3 regions of the Pseudomonas sp. H1_D04 genome follow, and region 1 is predicted to be linked to each of the others. Evidence: riboswitches for the same ligand, from Rfam matches in the RefSeq annotation. Region 1 holds a riboswitch; each other region holds the start of a gene.

Region 1 (5,967 bases):
TTGATGACGATAAGCCGACAGGTTTGCACCTCAATGAACAGGATCCCAAGCGGGACTTTGCCAACCAGTTGATTGCCCGTTACGGCGATCTGAATGCGAGCCCGGACCCGATCAATCGCTGTTCTGGTGCTTATTGTTCGCGTGACGGTATTGAGCCTGCCTTGCAGGATGCTGAGCAGGCGCTTAGCCGGCTGACCTTGCGTCCGGCGGCTGGTCTTAAGGTGATAGATCAGTTGCCTGAGGCGACGATGTTGCGTGTTGAGACTGCCAGTGGGACGCGTGTGGTTTACAGCCTGCTGCGTAATAGGGCTCACAGTAATGTGGCGTTTTTGCTGGGTGAGGCGTACCGCTATCAGCCGGGGCTGGATACGGTGACTGTTTACCCTGGGGTGCTCAGTAGTTATCCGAACTTCATGTTCAATATTCCGGCGCAGGAAGTGCCTGTTTTTGTGGCGCAGATGGAGCAGGTCAAGGATGCCGCGCAGTTTGAGAAGATTGTGGATCGTTGGGGGGTGAGGCGTAGTCATCCGCTGTTTTGGCAGTATTTCCACGACTTGTCGGAGTATGTTCGGGAGACTACGCCGGTTGAGGCGGGGGTCCTGGATATGAATCGGTATGAGAATTTGTGAGTGGTTGGGGGGGGGTGGGGGCGGGCATATCCGTTATTTGGGTAACGGCGGCTATGGGTTCCGCTCTTACAGCGGGTCACTTTTTGAAGAGCGCAAAAAGTAACCAAAAACGCTTCGCCCCACCACTCGGCACCTCGCCTAGGCTCGGTGTGCCCTCACTCCGGCTTGAATCCGTGGGCCGCCGCGATGGGCCATCCATGGCCCAGCGCGGCTAACCCGGCGTCCTGCCGGGTTACCCACGGATTCAAGCCTGCGTTCGGCCAGCGTGTTTGATGGGGCGCCCAAGATCAAGATCAAAAGCGCAGATCAAAAGACCGCTGACTTCGTCAGCGAAAAGGATGTAAGGGCCAGATCAAAAGCAGAGCAAAAGCAGAGCAAAAGCAGGCTGATACCTATCTGATACATGGAGATCAAAATGTGGGAGGGGGCTTGCTCCCGATGGCGGTGTGTCAGCGAAAAGATCTGTAACTGACCCACTGCCATCGGGAGCAAGCCCCCTCCCACATTTTTACCCGAGTACACCAGACAAAAATCCAGTCGGCTCTAAAGCCGTCGCGCTCTAGCTTTTGATCTGAAAGCGCCCCCCAAAATCAATCTCGGATTACGGCTATGCCGTGCCTAGGCGAGGCACCGAGTGATGGGGCAAGAGCCTTTTGGTTGCTTTTGGCGGGGCCGGCATTCTGGCTCTTTTCAAAAGTGACCCGCCGTCAGGTCGGAACCAATTGTAGCCGCCACCTAAATAACGGATATACACCCCACATCCACACCACCACCCCGAAACCAAAGCCTAACCCGACAAAAACACTAGGACTTTGTACCTCCGTAATAATTTGGCGTAAACTCCGGGCAAGCCTGTGAGGAGTTTCCATGACTGCCATAACCATTACCGACGCCGCCCACGATTACCTGGCTGACCTGCTGTCCAAGCAGAACACCCCAGGCATCGGCATCCGCGTCTTTATCACCCAGCCCGGCACCCAGTACGCCGAGACCTGTATTGCTTACTGCAAACCCGGTGAAGAGAAACCTGAAGACACCGCCCTGGGGCTCAAAAGCTTCACCGCGTACATCGACCACTTCAGCGAAGCCTTCCTGGACGACGCGGTGGTGGACTATGCCACCGACCGTATGGGCGGCCAGTTGACCATCAAGGCGCCGAACGCCAAGGTGCCGAGCGTCAACGCCGACAGCCCGGTCAACGAGCGCATCAACTACTACCTGCAAACCGAGATCAACCCAGGGCTGGCCAGCCACGGCGGCCAGGTCAGCCTGATCGACGTGGTCGATGACGGTATCGCCGTGCTGAAGTTCGGCGGCGGCTGCCAGGGCTGCGGCCAGGCGGACGTGACCCTGCGTGAAGGCATCGAGCGCACCCTGCTGGAGCGCGTTCCGGAGCTCAAGGGCGTCCGTGACGTGACGGACCACACGCAGAAAGAAAACGCCTACTACTGAGTAAGGCGTTCACTGCGAACAGAAAAACGGCGCCCCGTGAGCGCCGTTTTTTTTGCTTTAAATTCAGAATCTTACGCAACAAACCTAACAACTAAGATTAACTGTGGGAGGGGGCTTGCTCCCGATAGCGGTAGCTCAGTTGCCCCATTGGAAGCTGACCCACCGCTAACAGGAGCAAGACCTTCCCATATTTATCTGTATTTATTGATATTTATCAGTAGCTTATAGGGCTTTTTTGAAGTGAAAAATCAAGGTCGATAAAGGTGCGCATGCCCCGCCCGATACAGCGACGACTCACTGAAACTGTCACTCGCCAGCACCCGGCCCACCACAATCAACGCCGTACGCCGAAAACCTTTGGACGCGACTTTCTCGGCGATATCACTAAGGGTGCCCACTACCCAATCCTGGTCCGGCCAAGTCGCCCGATGCACCACGGCAATCGGGCAATCCGCGCCATAGTGCGGCAGCAGTTCGGCGACGATTTTCTCCAGATGATTCACCCCCAGATGAATCGCCATGGTCGTACCGTGCTGCGCCAGGCTGTCGAAACCCTCACCGGCGGGCATGCTGGTTTTATCGGCATAACGGGTCAGGATCACGCTTTGGGCGATGTCTGGCAGGGTCAGCTCCGTCTCCAGTAACGCTGCGCAGGCCGCTACGGCGGTGACGCCAGGAATGATCTGGAATGGAATGCCCAATTCCCGCAAAAGGCGGATCTGCTCGCCGATCGCTCCGTAAAGGCTCGGATCCCCGGAGTGCACGCGCGCCACGTCCTGGCCTTTGGCGTGTGCGGTCTTGATCAAGTCGATGATCTGTTCAAGGTGCAGTTCGGCGCTGTTGACCACGTGTTCTGCCTGATGACCTTCCAATACCGCCGCAGGCACCAGCGAACCGGCATAAATGATCACCGGGCAACTACGGATCAGCCGCTGGCCTTTGACGGTAATCAATTCCGGGTCGCCGGGGCCGGCGCCGATGAAGTAGACGGTCATGGAGAATTCCTGTCAAAAAACGGGCGAGCATGAAGATTGCTCATGATCGGGGAGGGCGATTATCGGGGTTTTAACCGGCGCAGGCCAACGCAAAGGTGGCTTCTGCGGTTTTTTTGCGGGTGATGAGCAACTTGGCAGGCGCGCCGCCGAGCTGTTCAACAAGGGCCAGGGCGGCACTTTCGGCGATGCCGTAACACCCCGTATGGGCGAACGCAACGTCGGACTTGTGACTTAGCCGGTGTTCATAAATCGCCAGTTGCTCGGCGTTGAAGCACTCCAGCGGCAGGTTCAAGTGCCGTGCCAGAGCCAGTAAGCCTGGCTCGTCGTGTTTGCGGTCGATACTGGCCAGCGCGGTGATGCATTGGGGATCAATCCCTGCCTCGGCGAGAGCGGTATCAAACAGCGCCATCAGGGTATGAACCTCACAACCCCGCTGGCAACCCAGGCCGACCACGTAGGTCATGCGGAGTATTGATCGTCGCGTTTGCGGCGGAACAGCCAGGCGCTGATCAGGCCCAGGGCCAGCCAGAACGCCACGTTGGTCAGTTGCGAAGCGATTTTGAACCGCGTTTCCAGGGCTTGCGGCGCGAGCATTGCGTGCACTTCCGGTTGCGGCGCGCCAATGACGTGAGGTACCGCGAGGATGGCAGCGCCCAGCACTTTCAGCAGCCAGTTGCGCCCGAACACGATCAGCGCAATCCCGGCAGCGGTGGAGGCCGCAGTGCCGATCCACCACGTCTGGCGCAGTGCCAGATCAGCGGCGGCGGTGCCCGGCAACTCGGGTGGCAGGCCCATCGTCGGCGCCAGCACGAAGGTTGCGTAACCGGCCAGGCCCCACAGCAGGCCCTGCGCCGTGCGGGTGGGGGCGCGCAATGTGTAGAGGCCGGCCAGCATCAGTGCAAAACCAACCGCCACCACCAAGTTGCCACCGGTGGTCGACAGCACGCGCTGCCAGCCATCTTCAGGCTCCCAGGCTTCGGCATCGTGGGTGTGGGCAGCAGCGCCGGCAGCGTGCTCATGCACCACTTCGGTTGCCGCCGGGGCTTTTTCAAAGGTTTCCGCCTGAAGAATCAGCGGGGCGACCCAAAAGCTTTGCAGCAGGGTCAGCAGCAGCGCGGCCAACAGGCCGGTGAAACCTGCGGTTTGCGCAATACGCTTGATCATGTCGGCAGGTCTCAGTGGCACGGGAACGCGGCGCTGTGGCGGGTATCGTGGGCAGCGTTGTGCACCGCCTCGATATGCGAGAAACCGGCGAAATACACCAGACACGCGCCGAGGATCGACGCGCCGATGGCGGCGGTCAGGCGTTGGCTCAAGGTAGAGGTGCTGCTGGCGGAGTGCGAAGTGCTGCTGATGATCGACATGGCGCGTCCCTTTCAGGTGTCTGGATGAAACGAGCGCATGAAAACCCCGCGAGCCAGGCACGCAGAGTTCCGAACAGCGCCCGCCCACCGCGGGTTTGTTATCTGGTTTTTCGGGCCGGTCTCCGGGCTTGCGAGGGACACTGGGTCTATAAAGCATCGCCTTCCCATGCCTTACAGGCACAGTGGATCTGACGCTTCACTCGCTTACCGTTGCGGGGGCAGCACCGGACTGGTCATGGCAGCCATGATTTACCGGTTTCCCGTTTCACCCTGTGAAGGGCACCCGAAACAAGGCATGTAGGAAAGCATGCAGAGCGACGGTAGTCAAATTCACCGAGCCCCTGTAGCCTTGCACCTTCGAGGTTCTTCGGCCCAGGCCGAAGCTAAGAAGGGAACGCGGTTCAATCCGCGGCTGCCCCCGCAACTGTGAAGGGTTCATCCGACTGCCACGCCACTGCCATCAACGGCGGGAAGGCGCAGCCGGCGCCGGTCTAACGACCCGCAAGCCCTAAGCCAGGAGACCTGCCTCGCAACCGATTTTCTAATTCAACCGGGCGGGGTGATCCGGTGACGAAATCCGCTTCTGCGCCGCGCCGCAGGGCCTATCGTCCCGTATGCCCGCCCCCAAGGGCATCCGATGAAAACACTGGCCAAACTCCCCGTCACCATCGTTACCGGCTTCCTCGGCTCGGGCAAAACCACCTTGCTGCGCCATATGCTCGACAACGCCCAGGGCCGTCGCATCGCCGTCATCGTCAATGAGTTCGGCGAGTTGGGCATTGATGGTGAAATCCTCAAGCAATGCTCCATCGGTTGCACCGAAGAAGAAGCCAATGGCCGCGTGTACGAACTGGCCAACGGCTGCCTGTGCTGCACTGTGCAGGAAGAGTTCTTCCCGGTGATGCGCGAACTGGTCGCCCGTCGCGGCGACCTCGACCATATCCTCATCGAAACCTCGGGCCTGGCCCTGCCAAAACCGCTGGTGCAAGCCTTCCAGTGGCCGGAAATCCGCAGCGCCTGCACGGTTGACGCGGTGATCACCGTGGTCGACAGCCCGGCCGTGGCCGCCGGTACCTTTGCTGCGTTCCCCGATCAAGTGGACGCCCAGCGCAAACTCGACCCGAACCTGGACCATGAGTCGCCACTGCACGAGCTGTTCGCCGACCAACTGGCCAGCGCGGACCTGGTCATCCTTAACAAGGCCGATCTGATCAGCCCGGAAGACCTGGCCCGTGTGCGCCTGGAAGTCGCCGAAGAGCTGCCGCCAGCCGTCAAAATCATCGAAGCCAGCAGCGGTCGCGTGCCCCTGGACGTGTTGATTGGCCTGGGTGCCGGCTCCGAAGAGCATATCGACGGTCGTCATAGTCATCACGATCATCACCACGAAGGTGAAGACGATCACGACCACGATGCGTTTGATTCCATCTCCATCGACTTGCCCCAGGCCGACGAAGCGCTGCTGCTCGACGCATTGACTCAACTGGTCGTGCAACACGGCATCTTGCGTGTCAAAGGCTTCGCCGCGAT
Region 2 (5,967 bases), 1.8 Mb from region 1:
CAACTCGGCATCGCGCACCTTGAAACCCAGCCCCGTACAACTGAGCACTTTCATCGCGCATTCCTCCGCCCGATCAGGATCAACGCGAACACCGGCGCGCCGACCAGGGCAGTGACCACGCCCACAGGAATCACTTGGCCTTTGATCAAGGTGCGCGACAGCACATCCGCCGCGATCAAAAACAGCGCGCCGCCCAAGGCGCTGGCTGGCAGCAACCGCGAGTGCCCGGTGCCCAGCAATAGGCGCACCGCATGGGGGATCACCAGGCCGACAAAGCCAATGGAGCCGACAATCGACACCATCACCGCCGTCACCAACGCCGCGCAGCCCACCAGCACAAATTGCACGCGGCGCACCGGAATGCCGAGGGACGCCGCCGAGTCACTGCCGAAGGTAAACGCATCCAGCGCACGCCGATGCCACAAGCACACCGCCAAGCCGGCAACCGCTACCGGCACCGCCAGCCACACCGAAGGCCAGCGCACACCGCTGAGGTTGCCCAGCAGCCAGAACATGATGCCGCGGGCCTGCTCGGAACTGGCCGACTTGGTAATGAGAAACGCGGTCAGGGCATTGAACATCTGCGAACCGGCAATGCCCGCGAGGATGATCTGGCCGGTACCGCTCATAGAGCCGCTGGCCCGCGCGAGCAAGATCACCAGGGCAAACGCCGCCATGGCCCCGACAAACGCGCCGGCCGACAGTGAAATCAACCCGCCGCCCACGCCCATCAGCGCCACCAACACCGCGCCGGTGGAGGCGCCGGCGCTGATACCCAGCAGATAGGGATCGGCCAGCGGGTTGCGCAGCAACGACTGCAAGATCACCCCACAGGTGGCCAGCCCCGCACCGCACGCGGCAGCGACCAGGGCGCGCGTCAGGCGGTAGTTCCACACCACGCCTTCGTCGATTGGATCGAGCAGATAGCCGGCGTTCCACAGCTTATTGGCGAGCACTTGAAGCACCACCTGCGGCTCGATGGACGTTTCGCCGATGGCCACGCCCGCGAGTAGGGCGGCTGAAAGCAGGGTCAGGGCGAGCAGGGTGCGGATCACGCTTTTACTCATTTGCGCAGGTCGTAGCCGTCGATGGCGCCGGCCAGCTGTTCAAGGCCATCGAACGTGCGGAGGCTGGCCTGCAGCGCCAAGGCGTCGAGGATGATGATGCGGTTGTGTTTGACGGCGTCCATGTTGCGCGTGACCGGGTCGCTGCGCAGGAAGGCGAGTTTCTTTTCATGGTCGTCGGCAGGGTAGCGGCGACGGTCCATGCGGGCGATCACCAGGAACGTCGGATTGGCCTTGGCGATGGTTTCCCAGCCAACAGCGGGCCACTCTTCATCGGACTGCACCACGTTGTGCAGGCCGAGGGTTTCGAGCATGAATTCGGGGATGCCCTTGTGGCCCGCCACGTACGGGTCGCTGGCTATCTCGGAACTGGAGAACCACACCAGCGCGCTGGCTTGCTTGAGGCCTTTACTCTGCGCCGTGGCAACGGACTTGGCCAGGCGCGCCTTGAGGTCGTCGTTCAGCTGTTGGCCGCGCGCCTGCACGTCGAAAATCTCGGCCAGTTGGCTGATGCTCTTGTAGAGGGTCTCGATGCGGAACGGCTCTAGCCGCGTGCCGTCGGCGCCCACCAGATTGTCCTTGCCTTCGCAGTCGGAAGGCAGCAGGTAGGTGGGGATCTTCAATTCGTGGAATTGCTCACGGGTGCCCACCACGCCTTGCGGGCCGACCACCCATTCCAGCTCGGCAGCCACCAGTTGCGGGCGTTTGGCGATCACGGCTTCAAAGCTTGGCTCGTTGTTGGCCAGGCGTTCGATTTTGTCGTTCTGCGCCTGGTACTGGGGCAGCACACTGTTGAACCACAGCGAGGTGCCGACCACTTTGTCGCCGACGCCCAGGGCATACAGCATTTCGGTGGCGGCCTGGCCGATGGTCACGCTGCGTGCGGGGGCTTGCGGGAAGGTCACGGCGCTGCCGCAGTTTTGGATAGTCAGCGGGTAGTGAGTGGGCGCCGCTTGAGCCAGGGCACAGAAACCCAGACCGGTGATCAGGGCAGTAACGCGTGGCAGCATGGGGCGATCTCCGTGTGAACCGTAGGTGAAGCAGGGGCAGTACGGCTCGGAAATACGCCCTTGAACGCTGCCGGTCGGGCAGGCAAGGATGTCCTTCCCGGACACCCCGCCGGTTAGTGATTGTGCTGGGCCGGCAGGTCTCCTGACTGATGCGTCTTCGCCACGCTCCAGCCTTCCCGGACGAGGTCCAGTGGCGTTAAGGAGCAGGCTCGGCACCTACAGTTGCGGGGGCAGTTTCGATTGACGCCGCGGGCGGCGTTTCGAATTCCCTATTAGTCCCATGGGGGAACCGGCGGCGCTATGGTAGTTGATTCAGCCTCGCAGAGGGAGGCTGAGCTTCAGTTCGCGTGCCGGTGGCGCGATCTTCGATGTCGCGCCAAGTCATGGCGCCTATCGTTAAAAAGTCGCTAGGACGTTCGCGCCTCGCAAAAAGGAGGCGGCCAATGTGTGTTCGTCAGTAGCTTCGCAATCCGTTTTTTGCTTGATCCCGCCTAAATGCGCGATCAGATCGCTCACCACAACACGGCCGCCTGCCATGAAAGGCCCGCTGCGCAGCCGGGGTTATTTTCGATCCAGCCACACCGTCTGCGCATTGCAGAACTCGCGAACGCCGAAGTGCGACAGCTCGCGACCGAATCCACTTTTCTTCACGCCGCCAAACGCCACCCGTGGGTCGGAGACGCTGAAGGCGTTGACGAAGATCCCGCCGGTTTCCAGCTGATTGGCGATATCCCGTGCTTTCGCTGCGTCAGTGGTGAAGATGCTCGCGGTGAGGCCGAACTCGCTGTCATTGGCCAGGGCCACCGCGTGGTCGGCGTCGCGGGCGGTGATGATCGAGGCCACGGGGCCGAACAGTTCCTGTTTGAACGAGGTCATCTGGTCGGTGACGTTGGCGAGTACGGTCGGCTCGTAGTAGTTGCCGTCGCCTGTGACTTTATGGCCGCCGAGCAACAGGGTCGCGCCTTCCTCCAGGGTGGCCTGGACCTGACCGTGCAGCTCGTCGCGCAGGTCGAAGCGGGCCATTGGGCCAATGTAGGTGGCAGCTGATGTGGGATCGCCCATCACCAGGGCACGGCTGGCGTCGACGAACTTGGCCGTGAAGGCTTCCACAACACCGGCTTCGATGATCAGGCGCTTGGCGGCGGCGCAGACTTGGCCACTGTTCTGGAAGCGGCCGATGAGCGCGGCTTGCACGGCGGCGTCGAGGTCGGCGTCGTTGAGCACGATGAACGGGTCGGAGCCGCCCAGTTCCAGCACGCATTTTTTCAACGCGGCACCGGCCTGGGAGCCGATAGCGATGCCGGCGCGCACGCTGCCGGTGAGGGTCACGGCGGCAATGCGTGAGTCCGCGATGGCTTTGGACACGCCCTCGGGGGTGACGTTGATCACTTCGAATAAGCCTTCAGCAAAGCCGGCTTTACGGAACGCTTGTTGGATCAGGTAGGCGCTGCCCATCACATTCGGCGCGTGTTTGAGCACGTAAGTGTTGCCGGCGAGCATGGTTGGCACGGCGCCGCGCAGTACCTGCCATACCGGGAAGTTCCACGGCATTACGGCGAGAATCGGGCCCAGCGGGCGGTATTCGATGTGGGCGGTGCCGTTGTCGACCAGGGTCGGTTCCGGGGCGAGCATGGCCGGGCCTTGGGCTGCGTACCATTCACTCAGTTGCGCGCATTTTTCGACTTCGGCACGTGCCTGGGCGATGGGTTTGCCCATTTCCAGAGTGATCATCTGCGCCATGGCTTCGGCTTGCTCGCGCAAGGCGGCGGCCAGGGCTAACAGCAGCTCGGCGCGCTGGCTCACCGGCTGGCGGCGCCAGGTGCGGAAGGCGCTGGTGGCGCGGTCGAGGGCGGCATCCAACTGCGCTGTTGTTTCGTAGGGATAGTTGCCGACGGTTTGGCCGTTGGCGGGATTGATCGATAAGGCGTGGGTGTTCGCGTTCATGGCACCGTCCTGCGTGTACGTTGGGAATGGAGGTCAGCGTACGGGGCTGGATCTTTTCTGGAAACTGAATAATATTAAGCAATACGTTCACGAATGGAGAATGAATTGGATCTCGTGCAACTGGAAATCTTCAAGGCCGTCGCCGAACAAGGCAGCATCAGCGCCGCCGCGCAGTTGATTCATCGGGTGCCGTCAAACTTGACCACGCGGATCAAGCAACTGGAGCAGGATCTGGGCGTGGAGCTGTTTATCCGCGAGAAGAGCCGACTGCGCCTGTCGCCGGCGGGTTGGAATTTCCTCGGTTACGCGCGGCGCATTCTCGATCTGGTGCAAGAGGCCCGCGCGACGGTGGCGGGGGAAGAACCTCAGGGGGCGTTTGCCCTCGGCTCCCTGGAAAGCACGGCGGCGGTGCGTATCCCGGCGTTGCTGGCGGCGTATAACCAGAAGCACACCAAGGTCGAACTGGACCTGAGCACCGGGCCGTCGGGCACCATGATCGAGGGGGTATTGTCGGGGCGCCTGACCGCCGCGTTTGTCGACGGGCCGGTGCTGCATTCGACCCTGGAGGGCGTGGCGGTGTTTGAGGAGGAGATGGTGGTGATCGCGCCACTGCACCATGCGCCGATCAGCCGGGGGCAGGACGTAAATGGCGAGAACATCTATACGTTCCGCTCGAACTGCTCGTACCGGCATCACTTTGAACGCTGGTTCTCACAGGATGGCGCGGTGCCGGGCAAGATCTTCGAGATTGAGTCCTACCACGGCATGCTCGCCTGCGTCAGCGCCGGTGCTGGGCTGGCGCTGATGCCGCGCAGTATGTTGGAAAGCATGCCCGGGTTCGCTGCGGTGAGTGTGTGGCCGCTGATGGACAGCTTTCGCTTGCTGAACACTTGGTTGATCTGGCGGCGGGGGACTGTTTCGCAGAGTTTGAACAGCTTTGTGAAGTTGCTGGAAGAGCGCGGGCTGGTAGCCGCCTGAATCCACTGTGGGAGGGGATAAGTCCCGTCCCACCTGTTTTTTTATCAGCCGCCGAACTGGAAGGTGCCCATGGCGAGTTTCGCCATGATTGCTGTCGCACCCAACTGCACCAGCCACAACGCCAAACCACCAAGGAATACACCGAGGGCCACCTGCAACACCAAACTCTTCTGCCGCTTCACCTGCGGCGCGCGTGGGGTGTAGTCGTGCAGTTCGTCGCGGTCGGCGCGCAGGTCCAAGTCGTCGTTTCTCATAGAGCTCTCACAGCAAAGGGGCGGTCAGGGTTCAGTCTAGGGGCTGGACACAAAAAAGGGGAAACCATGGCTTCCCCTTCTGTGCAACGCTAGCAGGTTTACAGCACCTGAACGATTGCCTGTGTGACCGCAGCAATGTTCGACTGGTTCAACGCCGCCACACAGATACGCCCGGTATCCAGCGCGTAGATACCAAACTCGCTGCGCAGGCGGGTGACTTGCTCAACGGTCAGACCGGAGTAGGAGAACATCCCACGCTGGCGACCGACGAAGCTGAAGTCGTGGCCCGGCGCAGCCTTGGCCAGTTCGGCAACCATCTGCTCACGCATGCCACGGATGCGCAGGCGCATCTCGGCCAGTTCGGCTTCCCACTGGGCGCGCAGTTCAGGGCTGTTCAACACGGCGGCAACGATCGCTGCGCCGTGGGTTGGCGGGTTGGAGTAGTTGGTGCGGATCACACGCTTGACCTGGGACAGGATGCGCGCGCTTTCTTCCTTGGAGTCGCCGACGATGGACAGCGCGCCCACACGTTCGCCGTACAGGGAGAACGACTTGGAGAACGAGCTGGAGACAAAGAAGGTCAAGCCCGATTCCGCGAACAGGCGCACAGCGGCTGCGTCTTCGTGGATGCCATCGCCAAAGCCCTGGTAGGCCATGTCGAGGAACGGCACCAGGTTCTTGGCCTTGACCACGTCCAGCACGTTTTGCCAGTCGGTC
Region 3 (5,967 bases), 2.1 Mb from region 1:
CCGGTGGTGGTTCGCAGGTCAGCCATGCTGGGATCTATGTGGGCGAGGGCCGCTTTGTCCATGCGCCGCAAACCGGCGGTACGGTGAAGCTCGATACCCTGTCCAAGGCGTATTGGCAGAATGCTTATCTGAGCGCCAAGCGGGTATTGCCAGCAAACCTGGCACGTAATCCCTGAACCCAATACCGAACTAATTGTGGAGGGGGCTTGCCCCCGATAGCGAAGTATCAGTCACAGTGTCTGTGCCTGACCCACTGCTATCGGGAGCAAGCCCCCTCCCACATTGGTTTTGTGATGCTTCTGGGGGCGTTTATTTGGCCGCCGACACCCGCCATACCTTGTTCCCCACGTCATCCGCTACCAGCAAACCCCCTTGCTGATCAATCACCACGCCCACTGGGCGGCCCATGGCTTTCTCATCTTTATCGAGGAAGCCGGTCAGCACGTCCACCGGCTGGCCTTTAGGCTGGCCTGCCTCGAATGGCACGAAAATTACCTTGTAGCCGCTGTGCGGCTTGCGATTCCACGAGCCATGCTGGCCGATGAATGCGCCGTTGCTGAACGGCGCCGGGAGTTTGCTGCCCTCGGCGAACGTCAGGCCCAAAGAAGCGGTGTGCGGCCCTACGGCGTAGTCCGGCGCAATGGCCTTGGCGACCAGGTCCGGGTTCTGCGGCGTGACGCGCACATCCACATGCTGGCCGTAATAGCTGAACGGCCAGCCATAGAAACCGCCGTCCTTGACCGAGGTGATGTAGTCCGGCACCAGGTCGCTGCCGATCTCGTCGCGCTCGTTCACCGCCGTCCACAGCTTGCCGCTCTGCGGTTCCCAAGCCATGCCATTGGGGTTGCGCAGGCCGGAGGCGAAAATACGGTGCTGGCCGCTGGCGCGGTCGACTTCCCAGATCGCGGCACGCCCCTGTTCCGCCTCCAGGCCGTTTTCACCGACGTTGCTGTTTGAGCCGACGCTCACGTACAGCTTGCTGCCGTCCTTGCTGGCCACCACGTTTTTCGTCCAGTGGTGGTTCAGAGGGCCGCCTGGCAAGTCGACCACCTTGGAGCCTTGGGCCTTGATGGCAGTTTCGCCTGGCTGATAGGGGAAACGCAGCAGCTTGTCCGAGTCGGCCACATACAGGTCGTTTCCGACCAGGGTCATACCGAACGGCGAATTGAGGTTTTCCAGGAACACCGTACGTGTTTCGGCGACGCCGTCGTGGTCGGCATCGCGCAATAGAGTGATACGGTTCGGGCTCGGCACCCCGGCGCCGGCACGTCCCATGACCTTCTCCATGACCCAGCCGCGTATGCCCTTGGCGTCATCCGGTTTGGGCGGTGCGTTGGTTTCCGCCACCAGCACATCGCCATTAGGCAACACATACAGCCAGCGCGGGTGGTCGAGGCCCTCGGCGAACGCGGCCACTTGGGTGCCGGGGGCTGCCGTTGGCTTCGCGCCATCTGGCCAGCCGATGGCCGGAGCGATGTTGACGGTAGGGATCAGCGTTTTGTTCGGTTCCGGCAGTCGGGGCGAGGGGCCGGTGCCGTCGGAAACCTTCAGGGTTGAGCTTTCTCCGCACGCCGCGAGGGTGCCGGCAAGCATGATTAACAGGGCGAGTCTGGTTTTATGCATGGTGTTCTCCTTGATACCTGTAAGGGTAGAGGAGGGCGGTGGTGCGATGGTTCAAGTACTCGACCAGCTTTCATTGACGCTCCACCCCCAACCCACTAACCTTCGCCGCTTGTTCCAGGTGCTCTGTGACCCATGGGTCGACAGAGTGAAACAGGGAAGCCGGTGAGTGAGCGCGCTTGTACACAGCGCCGCCGCAATTCCGGCGCTGCCCCCGCAACGGTAAATGAGTCAAGACGCTGCTTTTGCCACTGTATCGCGTGCGATATGGGAAGGCGCAGCGTTGGCCTGCTTGCTCTCTACAAGAGCTGCGCCACTCATGAGCCCGGAGACCGGCCTGGATCATCCAACAGCATCACGGTGGGCGATGCTTGGCTGTCTGTTTTTTCTTTTTCCTGCCCGCCGTTTTTGTCCAGCCCCAACGGAGAGCTGCCATGACCGATACCCCCGACCGCGACGAACGCCACTTGGCGCGCATGCTGCGCAAAAAAGCCGTGATCGACGAGCGCATCGCCAACTCCCCTAACGAATGCGGCTTGCTGCTGGTACTCACCGGCAACGGCAAAGGCAAGAGCAGCTCAGCGTTTGGCATGCTCGCTCGCGCCATGGGCCATGGGATGCAATGCGGTGTGGTGCAGTTCATCAAGGGGCGTAACAGCACTGGCGAAGAGTTGTTTTTCCGCCGCTTCCCCGAGCAAGTGCGTTTCCACGTCATGGGCGAAGGCTTTACCTGGGAAACCCAGGACCGCCAGCGCGATATCGCCGCCGCCGAGGCAGCCTGGGCGGTATCCCGCGAACTGCTGCAAGACCCAACCATCGGCCTGGTGGTGCTGGACGAGCTGAACATAGCCCTCAAGCACGGTTACCTCGACCTGGACCAAGTACTCAGCGACCTGCAAGCCCGCCCGCCGATGCAACACGTGGTGGTCACTGGCCGTGGCGCTAAGCCGGAGCTGATCGAGATGGGCGACACCGTCACCGAAATGGGCATGCTCAAACACGCATTCCAGGCCGGTATCAAGGCACAGAAGGGCGTCGAACTTTGAATCAGCCCCGTCATTGCCCGGCCGTATTGATCGCCGCACCGGCGTCCGGCCAAGGCAAAACTACCGTCACCGCCGCCCTGGCCCGTTTGCACCGCAATCTGGGACGTAGGGTGCGCGTGTTCAAATGCGGTCCGGACTTTCTGGACCCGATGATCCACGAACGCGCCAGCGGTGCGCCGGTGTATCAATTGGATATGTGGATGGTGGGCGAGCAGGAAAGTCGCCGCCTGCTGTGGGAAGCGGCGGGGGAGGCCGACCTGATCCTGATCGAAGGCGTGATGGGTCTGTTCGACGGCACGCCCTCCAGTGCCGACCTGGCGCGGCATTTCGGCGTGCCGGTGCTGGGCGTGATTGATGGCACCGCCATGGCCCAAACCTTTGGTGCTCTGGCGCTGGGCCTTGCGCGCTACCAGCCGGATCTACCGTTCGCGGGCGTGTTGGCCAACCGCGTCGGCACGTTGCGCCATGCGCAATTGCTCGAAGGTAGCCTCACTGAAGGCCTGCGCTGGTACGGCGCGCTGTCCCGCGAGACGGGAATCGAGCTGCCGAGCCGTCATCTGGGCCTGGTGCAAGCCAGCGAACTGAATGACCTCGATGCACGCCTGGACGCCGCCGCCCAAGCCTTGGGCAGCAGTTGCGAAGTCGCTTTACCGCCGCCCGTGACCTTCGCCGCGCCTGAAGTGATGAAAGCTGAGCCGTTGTTGGCCGGTTTCCGCATTGCCGTGGCCCGCGACGAAGCCTTCGCCTTCACCTACGGCGCCAGTCTTGACCTGTTGCGGGCGATGGGCGCTGAGCTGACATTTTTCTCCCCGATCCACGATCGCGAATTACCTGACGCCGACAGTCTGTATCTGCCTGGCGGCTACCCGGAACTGCACCACCAGGCGTTGTCGGAAAATACTCCGATGCTCGACGCCATCCGTGCTCACCATGCGGCGGGTAAGCCGTTGCTCGCTGAGTGTGGCGGCATGCTCTACCTGCTGAACTCCCTCACCGACGTCGACGGCAACCGCGCCGAACTGCTCGGCCTGTTGCAGGGTGATGCAGTGATGCAAAAGAAACTGGCGGCCCTGGCGCTGCAAAGCGTCGAATTGCCGGAAGGCGTACTGCGCGGCCATACCTATCACCACTCCCTGACCAGCACCGAATGGCAACCGATTGCCCGTGGTCTGAGCCCCAATGGTGGGCGCGGGGCCGAAGCGGTCTACCGACAGGGGCGGATGACGGCCTCTTACGTGCACTTCTACTTTCCGTCGAATCCGGCTGCTGTGGCCGCATTGTTTTTACCCACGATAGCGCCATGACTGACAACGCCTTCCCCCAGGCCGACCGCGATGCCGTTTACCGCGCCATTGCCGAACGCCGCGACATGCGCCACTTCAGCGGTGGCACTGTCGCCCCTGAATTGCTCCACCGCCTGCTTCAGGCCGCGCATCAGGCGCCGAGTGTCGGCCTCATGCAGCCCTGGCGTTTTATCCGCATCAGCGACCGCCACCTGCGCGGGCAGATCCAGCAACTGGTGGAAGAAGAGCGCGTGCGCACAGCCGAGGCCCTTGGCGAGCGCACCGATGAGTTCATGAGGCTTAAGGTCGAAGGCATCAATGACTGTGCCGAAGTACTGGTGGCGGCATTGATGGATGATCGCGAGCGCCATATTTTCGGCCGGCGCACCTTGCCGGAGATGGACATGGCCTCGCTGTCCTGCGCGATCCAGAATCTGTGGCTGGCCGCTCGCGTGGAAGGCCTTGGCATGGGCTGGGTCTCGTTGTTTGAGCCCCAGGCCCTGGCCGATTTGCTGGGCCTGCCGCCCGGCGCAAAACCTCTGGCTGTGTTGTGCCTGGGGCCGGTTGTCGAGTTCTATCCGGCACCGATGTTGCAGCTCGAAGGCTGGACCGAACCGCGTCCGCTGAGTGACATGTTGTATGAGAATACGTGGGGAGTAAGTCAATGAGTGTGGCCTTGCTGTGTGTCGCTGCAGTGGCGTTGGATGCGCTACTGGGCGAGCCCAGGCGCTGGCATCCGCTGGTGGCGTTCGGCAATTTTGCCGGGCGCATCGAGCAACGTTTCAACAGTGGCGGCCGTGGCTGGCGCAGTCACGGCGTGACGGCGTGGTTTATCGCCGTGGTGCCGCTGACGCTGCTGGCCACCGCGTTGTCGTGGGCGCCGTATATCGGCTGGGTGTTGGAGATTCTGGCGTTGTACTGCGCCCTCGGTATGCGCAGCCTCGGCGAGCATGTGATGCCGGTGGCCCAGGCGTTGCGCAGCGATGACCTGGATGAAGCCCGCACGCGGGTGAGTTACCTGGTGAGCCGCCAGACCAGCGAGCTGGATCGCACCGAAGTCGCCCGCGCCGCCACCGAATCAGTATTGGAAAACGGCAGCGATGCGATATTCGCCGCGCTGTTCTGGTTCGTGGTCGCTGGCGTACCGGGCGTGGTGCTCTACCGATTGAGTAACACCCTTGATGCCATGTGGGGCTATCGCAACGAACGCTTCGAGCGCTTCGGCTGGGCCGCAGCGAAAATCGACGACGTGCTCAACTACATTCCGGCCCGCCTGGTGGCCTTGACCTACGCCGTGCTCGGCAAAACCCGCCTGGCCCTCAAATGCTGGCGCACCCAGGGCCCGACCTGGGACAGCCCCAACGCCGGGCCGGTGATGGCTGCCGGCGCAGGCGCCTTGGGTGTTGAATTGGGTGGTGCTGCGATTTATCACGGCGAAGTGCACCAGCGTCCGCCATTGGGCGAAGGCCCGGCGGCGGATGCCGACTCCATCGACCGAGGCTGGCAACTGGTGCAGCGCGGCGTATGGTTGTGGCTGCTGATCCTATGTGTGGGGGCGCAATTCTATGCTTGAACACGGTGGCCGACTGCGTAAAGCATCCATTCAATACGGGATTGCCGAGGCCGACTGGCTTGACCTGTCCAGCGGTCTCGCGCCTTGGCCCTGGCCGATCCCGCCGATCCCGCAGCGTGCCTGGGCACGATTGCCAGAGACCGACGACGGCTTGGAACAGGCTGCCAGCGAGTACTACGGGGCCGCGCATTTATTGCCGGTGCCCGGTTCCCAGGCGGCGATCCAGTTGCTGCCGCGCCTGCGCCGATCCGGCAAAGTCGGCGTGCTGTCGCCTTGCTATGCCGAGCATGCCGAAGCCTGGCGCCGCGCCGGGTATGTAGTGCGCGAGGTGCAGGAACAGGAAGTCGACTTCTTCCTCGATAGCCTCGACGTTTTGGTGGTGGTCAATCCCAACAATCCTACAGGCCAGAGCCTGACTCCCCAACGCCTGCTGGACTGGCACACA

What was found. Region 1 has a riboswitch for cobalamin ahead of AB4N82_RS27815 (CbtB domain-containing protein). Riboswitches for the same ligand answer to the same signal wherever they lie in the genome.
Region 2: it holds a riboswitch for cobalamin, as region 1 does, so the genes downstream of both, AB4N82_RS19515 (ABC transporter substrate-binding protein) here and AB4N82_RS27815 (CbtB domain-containing protein) in region 1, are expected to answer to the same signal.
Region 3: it holds a riboswitch for cobalamin, as region 1 does, so the genes downstream of both, cobO (cob(I)yrinic acid a,c-diamide adenosyltransferase) here and AB4N82_RS27815 (CbtB domain-containing protein) in region 1, are expected to answer to the same signal.

The regions. Positions count from the first base shown of each region.
Region 1 is NZ_CP162826.1:5,992,978-5,998,944, reverse strand. It holds partial or broken gene AB4N82_RS27840 (fatty acid cis/trans isomerase) at 1-629, shown strand, start outside; gene nfuA (Fe-S biogenesis protein NfuA) at 1,497-2,081, shown strand; gene cobM (precorrin-4 C(11)-methyltransferase) at 2,330-3,076, opposite strand; gene AB4N82_RS27825 (cobalamin biosynthesis protein) at 3,147-3,539, opposite strand; gene AB4N82_RS27820 (CbtA family protein) at 3,536-4,240, opposite strand; gene AB4N82_RS27815 (CbtB domain-containing protein) at 4,252-4,440, opposite strand; cobalamin riboswitch at 4,537-4,742, opposite strand; cobalamin riboswitch at 4,784-4,984, shown strand; gene cobW (cobalamin biosynthesis protein CobW) at 5,078-5,967, shown strand, end outside.
Region 2 is NZ_CP162826.1:4,202,574-4,208,540, forward strand. It holds gene AB4N82_RS19505 (ABC transporter ATP-binding protein) at 1-54, opposite strand, end outside; gene AB4N82_RS19510 (FecCD family ABC transporter permease) at 51-1,067, opposite strand; gene AB4N82_RS19515 (ABC transporter substrate-binding protein) at 1,064-2,074, opposite strand; cobalamin riboswitch at 2,190-2,383, opposite strand; gene AB4N82_RS19520 (aldehyde dehydrogenase family protein) at 2,636-4,018, opposite strand; gene ptrR (putrescine utilization regulator PtrR) at 4,124-4,996, shown strand; gene AB4N82_RS19530 (hypothetical protein) at 5,041-5,250, opposite strand; gene AB4N82_RS19535 (amino acid aminotransferase) at 5,349-5,967, opposite strand, start outside.
Region 3 is NZ_CP162826.1:3,894,265-3,900,231, forward strand. It holds gene AB4N82_RS18065 (C40 family peptidase) at 1-176, shown strand, start outside; gene AB4N82_RS18070 (PQQ-dependent sugar dehydrogenase) at 310-1,623, opposite strand; cobalamin riboswitch at 1,723-1,975, shown strand; gene cobO (cob(I)yrinic acid a,c-diamide adenosyltransferase) at 2,055-2,666, shown strand; gene AB4N82_RS18080 (cobyrinate a,c-diamide synthase) at 2,663-3,970, shown strand; gene bluB (5,6-dimethylbenzimidazole synthase) at 3,967-4,617, shown strand; gene cbiB (adenosylcobinamide-phosphate synthase CbiB) at 4,614-5,522, shown strand; gene cobD (threonine-phosphate decarboxylase CobD) at 5,515-5,967, shown strand, end outside.